Regions from separate parts of the Paenibacillus sp. MDMC362 genome, predicted to be linked through region 2. Evidence: riboswitches for the same ligand, from Rfam matches in the RefSeq annotation. Region 2 holds a riboswitch; the other holds the start of a gene.
The links. Region 2 has a riboswitch for S-adenosylmethionine ahead of metA (homoserine O-acetyltransferase MetA). Riboswitches for the same ligand answer to the same signal wherever they lie in the genome.
Positions count from the first base shown of each region.

Region 1: another riboswitch for S-adenosylmethionine. It lies ahead of DP091_RS20925 (methionine ABC transporter ATP-binding protein); the one in region 2 lies ahead of metA (homoserine O-acetyltransferase MetA).

Region 1 is NZ_QLYT01000041.1:83,326-91,079, reverse strand. Features, by position in the region: gene DP091_RS20945 (DUF2515 family protein) at 1-315, opposite strand, end outside; gene DP091_RS20940 (thioredoxin family protein) at 454-798, shown strand; gene DP091_RS20935 (COX15/CtaA family protein) at 1,043-2,017, shown strand; gene DP091_RS20930 (Cthe_2314 family HEPN domain-containing protein) at 2,372-3,091, shown strand; SAM riboswitch class I at 3,213-3,358, shown strand; gene DP091_RS20925 (methionine ABC transporter ATP-binding protein) at 3,466-4,482, shown strand; gene DP091_RS20920 (methionine ABC transporter permease) at 4,482-5,150, shown strand; gene DP091_RS20915 (MetQ/NlpA family ABC transporter substrate-binding protein) at 5,219-6,064, shown strand; gene DP091_RS20910 (SDR family oxidoreductase) at 6,310-7,083, shown strand; gene DP091_RS20905 (NifU family protein) at 7,294-7,539, opposite strand; gene DP091_RS20900 (YuzB family protein) at 7,622-7,754, shown strand, end outside.
Region 2 is NZ_QLYT01000014.1:235,619-243,372, reverse strand. Features, by position in the region: gene corA (magnesium/cobalt transporter CorA) at 1-848, opposite strand, end outside; SAM riboswitch class I at 1,290-1,419, shown strand; gene metA (homoserine O-acetyltransferase MetA) at 1,554-2,471, shown strand; gene DP091_RS06825 (PLP-dependent transferase) at 2,496-3,680, shown strand; gene DP091_RS06820 (aminotransferase class I/II-fold pyridoxal phosphate-dependent enzyme) at 3,677-4,897, shown strand; gene mqnC (cyclic dehypoxanthinyl futalosine synthase) at 5,065-6,198, shown strand; gene DP091_RS06810 (putative sporulation protein YtxC) at 6,411-7,316, shown strand.

The DNA of each region.
Region 1 (7,754 bases), on a different contig from region 2:
TAGCTGAACATCTGCACCTGGTTCATGAATCCGAATATCGCTATACCCTTGCATGGAAGGCAGCGGAAACGGGGAAACGCTCTGCTGCAGATAGGGATGGGAGGAGAGGATTTCCTTGAGCTTTACGCGAATTCCCCTTACCGCTGCTGGGTCCCATTGCAATTCGTGTCGGCTTGTCCGGAGCTTTAAGGAGAATCGCCATGACGCGATCATCCCCGACCATGATTCTGTCAGGGCCTGCGGAATGGCTGCCGCCCATGACCATACATCATCCTTGCCCTGGTTTTTTTTATTTTTGACTCTGTTCGAGTGCATTCGGGGGTCACCTGCACTTTCTGATGGTTAATCCCTGCCTGTGAACATCATAATGTCAGTATGCTCTAAAATTTGACTTCCACTCAACATTTTGATTCACTAAGGGTGAAGGAACTCGACGTAAAGGGGAGATAATCAATGGAAAAAATCACTTCGGAAGCAGAATTTCAGGTTGCAATCCAGTCTCCGCGACTGACTGTTGCCGTATTTAAAGCAGACTGGTGCGGCGATTGCAAGTTTATCGATCCATTCATGCCGGAGGTTGAGACGAAGTTCTCAAACCAATTGACTCTGGTAGAGGTTGACGTCGATGCTGTCGGTGACGTGAGTCAGCAGCAAAATATTTTGGGTATCCCCAGCTTTGTTGCATACTCCGATGGACGCGAGCTGGTTCGCTATGTTAACAAACTCCGCAAATCGCGCGAGGAAATTGAAGATTTCCTGCAGCGTGCCGTGGACGTATACAGTACGATTCATAAGTAAGGGTGACCATAGCACCGCCGCCTTGATCTATAACTGGCGGCGGTGTTGTCTTATATATCGAATAGAGGTATGGCGATGAAGTCAAGTACCTGGATCATGAAGGTTTTTCTCATTTTTGAACATTTTGTCACAATCGCTGAAGTGACCGTGGCGGTAGAATCAGGTATAATGAAATGTGGACTGTGTACGATGCGATCCTGTAAAGGTTTAAATAGTGAATGATTAGGAGCAGCAGGTGAGATAAGTGAATGATAAACAACTAAAATGGCTGAGTTACATAACATGCTTAGTTATGTTCTGCGCGACGTTCGGCGGCATGGTTGTGACAAAGACGGGCTCGGGACTCGGTTGCGGTCAGGAGTGGCCGCTGTGCAACGGTAAATTTGTTCCCGCTTACACGGTATCCTCCATGATTGAGTATTCACACCGGGCCGTTAGTGGAATGGCGGGTTTGGCGGCGCTCGCTTCGCTGATTGCGTTCTGGAAGTACAAGCGGGATCGCCGGGATTTGATGGCTTATGTTATCGGGACCTCGGTATTCGTTATCGTACAGGCGATCATGGGTGCGCTTGCGGTGGTTAAGCCTCAATCGGCTGCGATTATGGCGCTGCATTTTGGCTTCTCGCTGATTGCCTTTGCTAGCTCTGTCATGCTGGCTTTGGGTATGCGGCGGGTAGAACAGGCGAAGGGGCCTGTAGACTTGGAGCGTCTGCCACGGGTAAGCAAGGGCTTCCGTAATTTAGTATGGGGCACAACCTTGTACAGCTACATCGTGGTTTATATCGGTGCATTCGTCAGCCATACGGATTCCCGGGAAGGGTGCTCCGGCTGGCCGCTGTGTAACGGGGAAGTGATACCGGAGCTGAGCGGAGGGGTCGGCATCGCCTTTATGCACCGCGTGGCGGCGCTTCTGCTGCTGATCGTTGTGGCGGTGATGGGCCATTTTGCATATTGGCGGAACCGCGACAACCGGGAGATCCAGATGCTGGGTATCTCGGCAACCGTGCTCTGCCTGCTGCAGGTGTTCAGCGGCGCCCTCATTATGGCAACGATGCATAACGAGGAGGTTTACGTATTCTCCGCACTGGGGCATACCTTGCTGATCTCCGCTTTATTCGGCGTACTTTGTTATTTAAGTGTCAGGGTATGGCAGCTCAGCAGGCTGGTTAAAGCCGAAATGCGGCCGGATCAAAGCATGCCTCGCGAAAAGATTGTATAAGAAAAAAGCAAAAGCCATGAAATAAAAAGATCGAATGTCAGGCAACATCGTTTAGCAAAGTCCCCGAGCCTGCCTCGAGGGCTTTGTTGTATAGTAAGGGGGGAGCCGATGATAACCAAGCCATCCGCTAGACGTGTCCGATATCAAGGAGATGGGGGTTGTCTTGTCGTTTCGGGGGCATCCTATAAAGAACGATCCTTTGGTCATGGATGAACGAATGAAACGGGGATACCCGGATGAGGTTATTCCCGCGTGAGAATATCGTGAACACGGTTGAAACGCGGTGGAATCACCATTTTGGCAAATAGCGATCCAATAACCAAGATTAATTTGATGACGCAAGGGGGTACCGCCATGCTTCGAATGTTACTTGGGGAACAGCCCCGGCAGAATAACGGCCTGCTTGAGGAAGCCATTGAATCGATGGTCCAAACAACCCGGCTGCTGCAGAAGGAAATGGAGAAAAACCAGGATCCGACGCATGATTTTCGCAAGCTTGAGATTTGGACCCGGGGGTTGATCGTTTCCCTGGATGAGCTGGAACAGAGCTGGAACGCGGCCAGGCATTTCAGTCAATCGATCCAATCGGGTTACATCGATGACATGTCGATTCAGGAGCAGGGGGAATATCAACGGTATGTGTATTTTTACAAAAACGGCTTTATCCGCGTATTCTCGATCCTTGACAAGCTGGGGACGGTGTTGAACGATTTGTACGATCTTCATACCTCCAAGGTGAAGGCGCATTTCTCCTATTTTACGGTCCTGCGGCAGTTTAAATTCCTGAAGGCCCACGGGGAGCTGGCCAAAGAGCTGGATGCGATCAAGGATCGTTACAAAACACCGTTGAACACGCTCCGGAAACGGCGCAACGCCGAAATCCATTACATGAATTCCGAGATGCAGGATGATTTGTGGCAGCGTCATCAAGGGCTGTCGGACAAGATCGAGCTCGAGGATATCGGGCAGCACCTGGACGATCTCAAACAAGGCGTTGATATGGTATGCCGGAGTCTGGCGGCCTCTTATAAATATACGAACGAGCTTTGGGCGAAAAATGGAGTCAGGACTTAGGCACAAAATCGCCATGAAATTCCTTTTGACAAAAACCTGAAAAGAATCTATACTAACTATTGCATTCATTAAATGTTATCAAATCAGATCAAATTAATCGGAAAAATTTCATATCGATGTTTTCTTATCGAGAGAGGCGGAGGGACAGGCCCGATGAAGCCCGGCAACCGACTCCAGCGTGTAATTGCTTAACGCGATGACGCTTGGAGTGACATGGTGCTAATTCCTTCAAAGCTATGGGACACCCTTAGTTTTGACAGATGAGAAAAGGCGTTGACTTTTACGTAAAGAGGGCCCTTTTTGATTCTACAAAAAGAGGCTCTTTTCTTTTGGGTAAATAGATATGAAGCTATGGAAAAAGGAGGATTATCGGATTGATTGAGCTCAAGCAATTGACGAAGCAGTACGGAAAAGCCGGAACTTTAACAACTGCGTTGTCCGAATTGGATTTGTCGATTGAAAAAGGAGAAATTTTCGGAGTGATCGGACACTCCGGTGCAGGTAAAAGTACATTGATCCGTTGTATCAATTTGTTGGAACGTCCCACCTCGGGCGAGGTGTGGGTGAACGGTAAGAATTTAACGTCGCTCGGCAAGAAGCAGCTTCAGGCGGAACGCCGCAAAATCGGCATGATTTTTCAGCACTTTAACCTGCTGTCATCCGCGACGGTGTACGATAACATTGCGTTTCCGCTGCGTCTGATCAAGACGCCGAAGGCCGAACTGGAACGTAAAGTATCCGAGTTGTTGGCTTTGGTCGGCCTCGAGGCGCATCGGGACAAATACCCGTCTCAGTTATCAGGCGGCCAGAAGCAGCGGGTGGGCATAGCGAGAGCGCTCGCCAGCGATCCGGAAGTGCTGCTGTGCGACGAAGCGACTTCCGCGCTTGACCCGCAGACTACGGATTCGATTCTGCGCCTGCTGCTGGACATTAACCAAAAGTTTCATCTGACGATTGTGCTCATTACCCATGAAATGCATGTGATCCAGAGCATATGCGACCGGGTCGCCGTCATTCATCAAGGCGGCATCGTGGAGCAAGGGCCGGTAACGGAAGTGTTCCTGAAGCCGAAGCATGAGGTAACCCAGGAATTTATCCGTCAGGAGATGGACAGCGGCCAAGCGCTCCGGCTGGCTATGCAGGGTCAGGTAAACGGCCCTTCCAGAGCGGTTCAAATCACGTTCCTGGGATCGAAAACGTACGAATCGATCCTGTCCCATACCGTTCATGAGACGGGCGTGAATTTTGCGATTCTGCAGGGTACGATCTCTACGATCAAAGAAACGCCGTACGGCCAGCTTATCGTCCGTTTCGAAGGGGAAGAGCGCGCGATTGAAGATACGATCCGGAAGCTGCTTGAACAAGGACTAGACGTGGAGGTGATTCATTGATGTTCGGACTTGATTTTACCCAGATCGATTGGAAAGAGATATGGACGGCAACCTTGGATACCCTGCGGATGCTGGGGGCTTCGGCCTTGTTCAGCTTTATCATCGGACTGCCGGTCGGCGTGCTGCTCTACATGGCCGCAAGATCCACGTCGGGGTTGGTACGCTTCGGTTACACGATCCTGTCATTCATTGTCAACATCCTGCGCTCGGTTCCGTTCATTATCCTGATCGTGGCGATGATCCCGATTACAAAGTCGATCGTAGGTGTTTCGTACGGCGTGCTGGGAACCATTCCGCCGCTTGTGATCGGCGCTGCTCCATTCTTCGCAAGGCTCGTGGAAACGGCTTTGAATGAAGTGGATAAAGGCGTGATTGAGGCAGCTCATGCCATGGGTTCCTCGACAAGCCAAATCGTATGGAGGGTACTCCTTCCGGAGGCGCGTCCGGGCCTTCTGGCCGGAATGACCATCACGATTGTAACCCTGGTATCGTATACCGCGATGTCCGGTCAAGTCGGCGGCGGCGGGTTGGGCGATTTGGCCATCAAGTATGGATATTACCGTTATGAGACCGAGATTATGATCCTGGCCGTCGTATTAATGATTGTGCTGGTGCAACTGCTGCAAATGGCAGGAGATCGCTTGGTCCGACATTTTACAAGAAAATAACGGAATGGATAAGGCATCAAGGAAGACAATATAAAAACATAATATATTTTCGGAGGGAGAGTTTTAGAATGAAAAAATGGACATTGGCATTGATCAGCTTGACATTGGTTACGGTGGTGCTGGCAGCGTGCGGCACCAAGCCTGCGGATAACGCGGCTGAGCCAGAGGGAACAACAGGAGGCGGCGCTCAAGAGACCGTAACCTTGAAAGTAGGGGCTTCGCCTTCACCGCACGCCAAAATTTTGGAGCATATCAAACCGGCACTTGAAAAAGAAGGCGTAAACCTGGAAATCGTGGAATTCACGGATTATGTTCTGCCTAATACACAAGTGGATTCCAAGGAAATCGACGCAAATTTCTTCCAGCATAAACCTTACCTGGATAATGAAATCAAAGAGCGCAAGCTGGACCTGGAGTCCGTGATCGCCGTGCATGTGGAGCCGCTGGGTGCATACTCCAGAACGATTAAATCAGCCGATGAACTGAAGGATGGAGCCGTTGTGGCGATCCCAAGTGACCCATCGAATGCGGGCCGTGCATTGACCCTGTTGTCCAAGAACGGCGTCATTAAGCTGCAGGATGAAACCAAGCTCGAAGCTACCGCTAAGGATATCGTGGAAAATCCGAAGAACCTGGAGTTCAAGGAAGTTGAAGCCGCGATGCTGCCGCGTATGCTGGATGAGCTGGATCTGGCTGTCATCAACACGAACTACGCGCTTGAAGCGGGATTGGACCCTACGAAGGATGCGCTCTTTATCGAAGACAAAGAGAACCCTTACGCCAATCTGCTGGTAGCTCGTCCGGACAACAAAGACTCCGACGCCATTCAAAAATTGGCGAAGGCGCTGACTTCCGAGGATGTGAAGACCTTTATTGAAGAAGAGTACAAAGGTGCTGTCATTCCGGCATTTTAATTCGAGCACCAACGCTCGAGGATGCTGAACATAAATTTATCATATTTGTTACGTTAAGAAAGGGCATTATCCAACAAGACTTTATCGGTCTTGACGGATAAGTCCTTTCTGTTTTTAAAAGATATGCACCTCGGTAGACGGTGTTGTTACTTTTCCTCTGGATGGGCGATCGTTGGGTGGAAGCAAGTTGTTAGGCCTTATCAAATCTTTTATACTGAAGGAAGGATATCTGAGGAGGGAAAGCCTTGAAGGGAAAAGTGGCGCTGATTACAGGCAGTGCGACAGGATTGGGTAAAATGACGGCGTTGTCGTTAGCCCGGCAGGGATGTCATTTGGCTATAAATTATGTAAACAGCAAGGATGAAGCGGAGGCGCTCTCCCGCGAAATCGAGGGGTTTGGCGTGAAATCCATTGCGATTAAAGCCGATATCGCCAGCGAACGTGAGCTGTATTCATTGGTGGATCAGACGGAGGGGCAGCTGGGAAGCATCGATATCCTGGTGAACAACGCAGGTCCGTTCATTCGGGAGCGTCGTCTGTTCTCGGAGTACAGCCGCGACGAAATCGTACATATGGTGAATGGCAACTTAACCGGCGTCATGCTGCTGGACCACCGTGTTCTGCCTGCCATGCGGGAGAAAAAGTGGGGACGCATCATCCACTTTGGATTCGGACATGCGGGAGAAGCCCGTGCGTGGCCTCAGCGTTCAGCCTACGCTGCCGCTAAAGTGGGCCTGGTATCCTTTACGAAGACGCTTGCAGTGGAAGAAGCCCCGTATGGAATCACCGTGAACATGATCTGTCCAGGGGATATTCGCGGAGCCAATAAAGAGAAGACCATCGATGAGGTATCGGGCATCCAAGACGGGCTGACCCCGCGCGGACGATCGGGAAGCGGAGAGGACGTCGCCAGGGTGATCGAGTATTTATGCCTGGATAAGTCGGATTTCATTACCGGCAATATCATGGATATATCCGGCGGGCTGGATCCGATCCGTCCGTTGATTAAACCGGAATAACCTAAATTAACCTAAAATAACCCCACAACGTGGAGTCCATGCTTCTATGATTATTTCAAAACATTTAATCCTTTGCGGGGACCCATAAAACAAATCATCGCGGTTAAAGGTTTGCTTGTGACCCGCTCAAAACTTATATATTCTTTAATCTCAAAAAAAAGAGTCTTGGTTCCACGAGGGAAACCAAGACTCTTTATAGTTAAAGAAGATTTAGAATACTTGAACTACTTCTTGAATGCCTTCTACTTCTTCAACCAGGGCGCGTTCAATCCCTGCCTTCAGAGTAATGGTGGAGCTAGGGCAGCTACCGCATGCACCCATCAATTTCAGCTTAACGATGCCGTCTTCAACGTCAACCAGTTCCACGTCACCGCCGTCGCGCTGCAGGAACGGACGAAGTTTATCAAGCACTTCAGCCACTTCATCATATACAGTGGTTTGCGTGTTTTCACTCATCTTGTTCAACTCCTTTCCTCCCTATATTATAGTACATAAACCGGCAAAATAAAATGCCAATCTTAAGGCAGGTCTAATAACAATGTCCATTATCATTGAGTTTTGCACAAGCAATTCCTATTTCGGAACGGATAAAGTTCTGCAGACGCTGGAAGCCAAGTACGATTGTCAAGTCATCGAATACGGCTGCTTGACCAGCTGCGGCCAGTGCTACC
Region 2 (7,754 bases):
CAGTGAAGCTCAGGCATATTGTCAAAGTTCATGCCGTAGATGCCCGTTATCAGCGTCAGTGGAATGAAGATCGTTGTAATGGCGGTAAACACGCGCATGATTTCATTGGCCCGATTGGCGATACTGGATTGGTAAGCCTCTCGAAGGTTCCCCATGAGATCCCGGTAGGTTTCGAATGTTTCGGAAATTTTCACGGCATTTTCATAGATATCGCTGAAATATTTTTGCAGCTGGTCATCGATCAGCCGGAGATCTTTTTTGTTTAGCGTATTGATAACTTCCTTCTGCGGTCCAAGCACCTTTTTCAACCAAAGAATCTCGCTTCGAAGACCGATGATTTCGCTGAGGTGGGATTTTTTGGTATGCATCAGAATGTCTTCCTCCAGCTTTTCAATCCGCGCCTCGATGCGGTCCCCGACGGAGAAATAGTTGTCTGTCACGAGGTCGATCAAGAGATAGAGGAAGCGGTCAGGCGTGCTGACTTCATCCTCCCAGAGAAGCGGTTTAACGGTGCGAAGCTCGTGAATCTTTTGCTTGGTCACCGTAATAATAAAATGTCTGCCCAGGAAAACATTCAATGCCCGAAGGAAAATCTCTTCGTCGTCAAACCGGATGCTGTTTACGACGATAAAATAGTGGTTCTCGTATATTTCAATTTTGGGACGCTGTTCCTCTTCGCTGAGGCAATCCTCAACCGCAAGATCATGCAGGGAGAAGAGGGGCTGCAGTTCCGCTAAATCATCCACGTCCGCATCCAGCCAGTAGAAGCCGCTGGCCGGAGGTGTCAGCGTCATTTCGATGTCATCAACAGGGGTAAATACGCCCGAATCGACCAACCGGATTTTCATCTGATATCACTCCTTTGTCAAATACAAGCTGCTTGGTTAAGCAGTAAAGGCACAGGATATCAGCCCACCGGTTTACGGGCATAATCAAGGAAGGTTAGAATACGATAAAAAGCGCATGAAAAATAACGCCGCCCTCTGCCGGTAAGCTGATCTTAATCCTATGCGGTTGTGCGTCTTGTGCATCCAGTTTCTGGCTCGGGTCACCGTCCATCTTCCATGTCACCTCTTTCATACTCGGTTTTAAACAGCACTTGTCTAGTATAACGCCGGGTGTAGGACCTTTCAAGTTGAAATCCGGTGCAGCCAAGGGCCATTTGTACAGGGTATGGAAACCTTCGGTGAAGTGTGACGGACTTTATGAAAAGGTTCTTGACGAAAAATTGGGAATGATTTAAAGTAAGTATCAATTACGAACAATTTAAGACAACTGAATAAAGCGAAATCTTATCAAGAGCAGGTGGAGGGACTAGCCCTATGAAACCCGGCAACCGGCGGCAACATCGCACGGTGCTAATTCTTGCAGGAGATACGACGCTTCTTCGAAGCCGTTGTATAGTCTGACAGATGAGAGAGGCGCATTGTGATACGTATATGATGACCTTTCTCTACTTCGAGAAAGGTCTTCTTGCGTTTATACAGTCTAACGCTCTTTCTCACAGCTTTTTTATGGATGTATCATTTCATATCTCGAAGGAGTGAGCCACGATGCCGATTAAAATTCCGGATGCCTTGCCGGCAAAGGAAGTTCTGGCTGGAGAAAACATTTTTGTCATGGATGAGAGTCACGCATTTCATCAGGATATCCGCCCATTGCGGATCGCTATTCTGAACCTGATGCCAACCAAGGAAACGACGGAGACCCAACTGCTGCGCTTGATCGGTAACTCCCCGCTCCAGGTGGATGTTGTCCTTCTTCACCCGAGTTCCCACGTTTCGAAGAATACGTCGGCTGAGCATCTGAAATCATTTTACAAAACCTTTGAAGAAGTGAAACACCGTCGTTTTGACGGCATGATCATTACAGGAGCCCCGGTTGAGCAGTTGGAGTTTGAAGAAGTGAATTACTGGGATGAGCTTACTGAAATTTTTGAATGGACCAAGACGCATGTGACCTCCACGCTCCATATCTGCTGGGCGTCGCAGGCCGGGCTTTATTATCATTACGGCGTGCCGAAATACAGCCTCGAGGAGAAATGCTTCGGCGTGTTTCCACATACGATCAATGAAACATGTACCAAGCTGCTCCGCGGATTTGACGAAATGTTCTTTGTTCCGCATTCCCGACATACGGAAGTTCGGCGCGAAGACATTACAGGCATTGACGATTTGGTCATCCTGTCCGAGTCCGAGGAAGCAGGCATTTATTTGGTATCAAGCCGGGATGGAAAGCAGATTTTTGCCACAGGGCATTCCGAGTATGATGCGGACTCTCTGAAGTGGGAGTATGACCGGGACGTTGCCAAAGGCATGGACATCGAACTGCCGCGCAACTATTACCCGAATAATGATCCAACAAGGACGCCTCCGTCCATATGGCGGGCGCATGCAAACTTATTATTTACTAATTGGCTCAATTACTATGTATATCAGGAAACGCCGTACGATATTGGTCCGCAAATATAGCAGTATACGGGAGGAGAGTTTGTGATGGGGAAGAAACCTTTTAATATAGAGAGCCGGCTGGCACAGATCGGCTCGGTGCAAGAACCGGTAACCGGAGCCGTGAATTTTCCGATTTATCAAGCTACGGCATACCGCCATCCCAAATTAGGCCAGAGCACGGGGTTTGACTACGCCCGTACGAAAAACCCGACCCGGTCGGTACTGGAGGACGCCTGCGCCGAGCTGGAATCCGGCGATGCCGGCTTTGCTTGCAGCTCGGGCATGGCTGCCCTTCAGACGATTTTTGCTTTGTTCGGCCAAGGGGATCATCTGATTGTATCGCTGGATCTGTATGGTGGGACGTATAGGCTGCTGGAGCGGATTATGTCCAAGTTCGGCGTTACGGCTACGTACGTGGACACGAATGACCTGGTTGCGCTGGAAGGGGCAAGAAGGCCCAACACGAAGGCTGTATTTATCGAAACGCCGACCAATCCGCTGATGATGATTACGGATATTGAAGCCGTCTGTACGTGGGCAAGGCACCATCAACTGATCAGCATCGTGGATAATACGCTTTTGACTCCGTATTTCCAAAGACCCATCGAGCTTGGGGCGGATATCGTTATACATAGCGCCACCAAGTATTTGGGCGGACATAACGATGTGCTGGCAGGGATCATCGTAACGAAAGGCAAGGAACTATCGGAGGAGATGGCGTTCCTTCATAACTCCATCGGCGCAGTGTTAAGCCCGACGGATTCCTATCAGCTGATGAGAGGAATGAAGACGCTAGCGCTGCGCATGGATCGGCACGAGACGAATGCAACCGCAGTGGCAACGTTTTTGACCACTCACCCGGCGATCGGCGAGGTGTATTATCCTGGCCTTCCGGATCATCCGGGACATGACATCCAGAATCGCCAATCCAGCGGCAACACCGGCATCTTCTCTTTCAAGGTGAAGGACGCCCGCTATGTGGAGCCTGTGCTGCGGCACATTAAACTGATTGCGTTCGCAGAAAGCCTGGGGGGCGTCGAGTCCCTGATGACCTACCCTGCCGTCCAAACCCATGCGGACATCCCGCTTGAGATTCGGGAAGCGATCGGCGTGGATGACCGCTTGCTCCGGTTCTCGGTCGGCATTGAGCATGCGGATGACCTGATCGCGGATTTGGATGCTGCACTGAGCGCAGCCATGGCTGAAGTGGAAGGGAGTACGGGAAAATGAGCATCGATAAAGGTCCATCCGGCTTGGAAACGCAAACCAAACAGTTAGCTGCTAAACGGGGGCACGAAGAAGAACTTCGTTTCGAGACGAAACTCTTGCATTTCGGCGGGGAAATCGACCGGGCAACCGGCGCTTCAAGCGTTCCGATCTACCAAGCCTCGACGTTTCATCATGAAGACATCTTTAACCCGCCGCAACACGATTACAGCCGTTCCGGCAATCCGACGCGGCAGGCGCTGGAGGATTATATCGCCCTCTTGGAGGGAGGCGTACGCGGTTTCGCTTATGCTTCCGGTATGGCTGCGATCTCCAGTTCGTTCATGCTGCTCTCTGCGGGGGATCATATGATCGTGACGGAGGATGTGTACGGCGGAACCTACCGCCTTCTGACCAGCATTTTAAGCCGTATGGGCATCGAGAGCACCTTCGTGGACATGACCGATCTGGATCAAGTGAAGGCAGCCCTCAAACCGAATACGAAAGCCGTTTATATGGAGACCCCTTCGAACCCGACCCTGAAAATTACCGACATTGGCGCGGTGACGGATTGGGCGAAGGAGCATGGCCTGCTTACTCTGCTGGATAATACGTTCATGACGCCGTATTACCAGCGTCCGATAGAGTTCGGCGTGGATATCGTCATCCACAGCGCGACCAAATTCCTAGGCGGGCACAGCGATGTGCTGGCAGGTCTCGCGGTAGCCAGAACCGAGGAGCTGGGAGACCGATTGAAGCAGCTGCAAAATGGTTTGGGCACGGTGCTTGGGGTCCAGGATTCCTGGCTCCTTATGCGCGGCATGAAGACACTGAGCACACGTATGGCCCACTCCGAGCAAAGCGCAGCCAAGCTGGCGGCATGGCTGCAAGGAAGAAGCGACATTGAGCAAGTGTACTACCCTGGTCTCTTGAATCATCCGGGACGTGAAGTCCATGAGAAGCAATCAAGCGGTTATGGCGCGGTCATCTCCTTCGACGTCGGCTCAGGCGAACGCGCCAAGCAGGTGCTGAACCATGTGAAGCTGCCGCTGGTAGCGGTCAGCCTGGGAGCCGTGGAGAGCATCCTGTCGTATCCGGCAATGATGTCGCATGCAGCCATGGGCGAGAAGGTTCGGCATGAACGCGGAATTACGGATGGCTTGCTCCGTTTCTCGGTCGGACTTGAGGATGTGGACGATCTGATTGCTGATCTGGATCGGGCTTTTGCTGCCGGTTACTAATGATTTGCGTGAAAGCAAGGAACGTTATTTAAAGATTTGCCAAATCATAGAATTCGGCATCCTGTCACGGACGGGATGTCGTTTTTAATGCCGGATTGTGGTAGGATGAGATAGAAAAAGTTTTGCTGGTGATTTGTTATTTTGCTCTAAGTAGGGAGGCTGCAAGAATGAGTGCGGTAAACCGTATATTGGATAAAGCTTTACGCGGTGAGCGTTTGAACCTGGAAGATACCGTAACGCTTTTTGAAAGTGATGAGATTGAGAAAATTGGTCATGCGGCGGATGTGATGACAAAGCGTCTGCATCCGGATCCTATCACGACATTTGTTATCGGCCGGAATATCAATTACACGAACATATGTGATGTATTCTGCCGTTTTTGCGCTTTTTATCGCAGACCCGGCTCTTCCGAGGGCTATGTACTGCCCGATGAAACAATCTTCCAGAAGATTCAGGAAACCGAGGACGTGAACGGTACTGAAATTCTGATGCAGGGCGGCGTCAATCCGGATTTGCCGTTCAATTATTATACCGACCTGCTTCGCAACATTAAGAAGCGGTTTCCTAACATCACGATGCATTCCTTCTCCCCGGCTGAGATCATGAAAATGGTGGAGATCTCCGGGCTTACGCTCGAAGAGGTGATGCGCGAGCTTCACAGCGCGGGTCTGGACTCATTGCCTGGCGGCGGCGCCGAGATTTTGGATGATCGTATCCGCAAAAAGGTAAGTCGTCTGAAAGGCACATGGCGCCAGTGGATGGATGTCATGCAAACGGCCCATAAAGTCGGCATGAACACGACGGCTACCATGGTGATCGGTCTGGGCGAGACGATGGAAGAGCGTGCGCTCCATATGCTGCGCGTACGTGATGCGCAGGATGAATGCATTCAGAACGGTTATGATTCCAAAGGCTTCCTGGCCTTCATTCCATTTACGTTCCAGCCGGACAATACGAACCTTAAGCGGGAGCGAGAAACGCCGGAGGCGTACTTGAAGACGGTAGCCATCGGTCGCCTGGCGATCGATAACGTTCCGAATCTGCAGTCGTCTTGGGTAACGATGGGACCTGAAATCGGCAAGCTGTCACTCAGCTACGGCTGTAATGACTTTGGCAGCACGATGATGGAGGAGAACGTGGTTTCTTCCGCAGGAGCCGTCTATAAAGTCAATATTGAATCGATTATTCAATTGATCCGGGAGACCGGCAACATCCCGGCACAACGCAACACCCGGTATGATATTCTGCGCGTGTTCGAAGATAACAGCACCGTTGAGCGCGACTTCGTCATGCAGAACTAATTCTATACTTCATGAAGATCCGCAGGGCGGGCCGAGCAACTCGGTCCGTCTTTTTAATTTAGGTTCGGAGAGAATGTGCGTCGATGGACATTTTAAGGCTGCGGCCATTTATTAGATAATTTCCGGACTTGCTTGTTTTTCCAAGCAGGAGTTCCGTATATCCCCGAGCGGGTCCCCATATACTGAAAAGGGAACTCGAAAGGAGTGATTCCATGGAACTGTTCAGCATTTCTGTCGGTACACGGACGGAAGACGAGAAAAAGGCGTTTCACCGTATATTGTCAGACAAGCAGAAAGAGCTACATAAACAATGCAAGCAGCTGAAATTCACATTCAGCGCTTCGGATGACCGCGTGATTTGGACGTGCTCCGGCAAGCTTCCGCTGTCCTCATGGACCGCGTCGGCCGACACGCTGCGCCGGCTCACTGCCGAAGCAGTCACTGCTTATATTATGGAAGAGAAAGAGCAGGAGATTGCTGCACGGTTGATGTTCTCGGAATTCGAGTTTGATGATGAGGAAGAAGCGGGGCGGATTCTGCAGTGGTTTTTGATGCTCTTGCAAAAAGAGGAAGGCCCGTCCGGGGATTTCTGGCAGAGCCGCAGACGCAAGCTGTCGGAAGGCATATATCAATGCCTGAACGAGGCGCCTGAGCTTAATCTGGATGGGTTTATAACCTTCCGGCTTCAGTCCTATGAACAGGAGCTCCGCGAGATGGCGGAGTATGCAGTGGATGAATTTATGCTCGATCAGCAGTACGAGGAGTTCGTGAGCCTGCTGAAATATTTTGTTTATTTTCAGGAGCCCAAAATGCCGCTGGTTCACGTCATTCATAAGGGGGAGGAAGAGTTCCTGCTGCTGGATGGCAATCTTCGCCCGATTGAACGCCCTCGGGATGAAGGACTCGTTATGGAAAGGCTGGACCAGGATATGGAGATTGAAGATATGGTGGTCAGTACGCTGATATCGGTATCTCCGGCCCGCATGATAATCCACACGAGGCAGCCAGAGCTTCCCGTCATCGTCACATTGGCTCATATCTTTGATAACCGCGCCGAAGTATGCTGCAGCTGTCCCGAATGCAGCGCGCTTCTCGGTAGCGGACGAATGATGACTTGACGCATCGAAGCGGTCAGGATTATAATTACTGATAAATTCACGTAAAAGCTCTGACAAAGACATGAATCAATTTTGGGTTTGACCGCTCAGAGAGAGGAAACCTCGGCTGCAATTTCCTCCGGTTCACCATTGATTTACCCCTTTGTAGCTGTGTCGTCGAACCCGCACGTCATGATGAATGCGGATGAGTAGGCTTCACCGGTTCATGACCGTTACTCAATGCTGATGAAGGATCTTAATCGTTTATGTACCCAGTACATAAGGTGGAAAGAGATCGAATTAGGGTGGAACCACGGGTATAACACTCGTCCCTTCGCGGGACGGGTGTTTTTTGCATGTCCGGTATCTTTCGTTGAAGTCCAGGCGGGCACCTCAATGGTCCATGCCTGTCTTCGCGGGGAGACTAACGCGTCCTTCATATATGGAAGAAACGTGAAA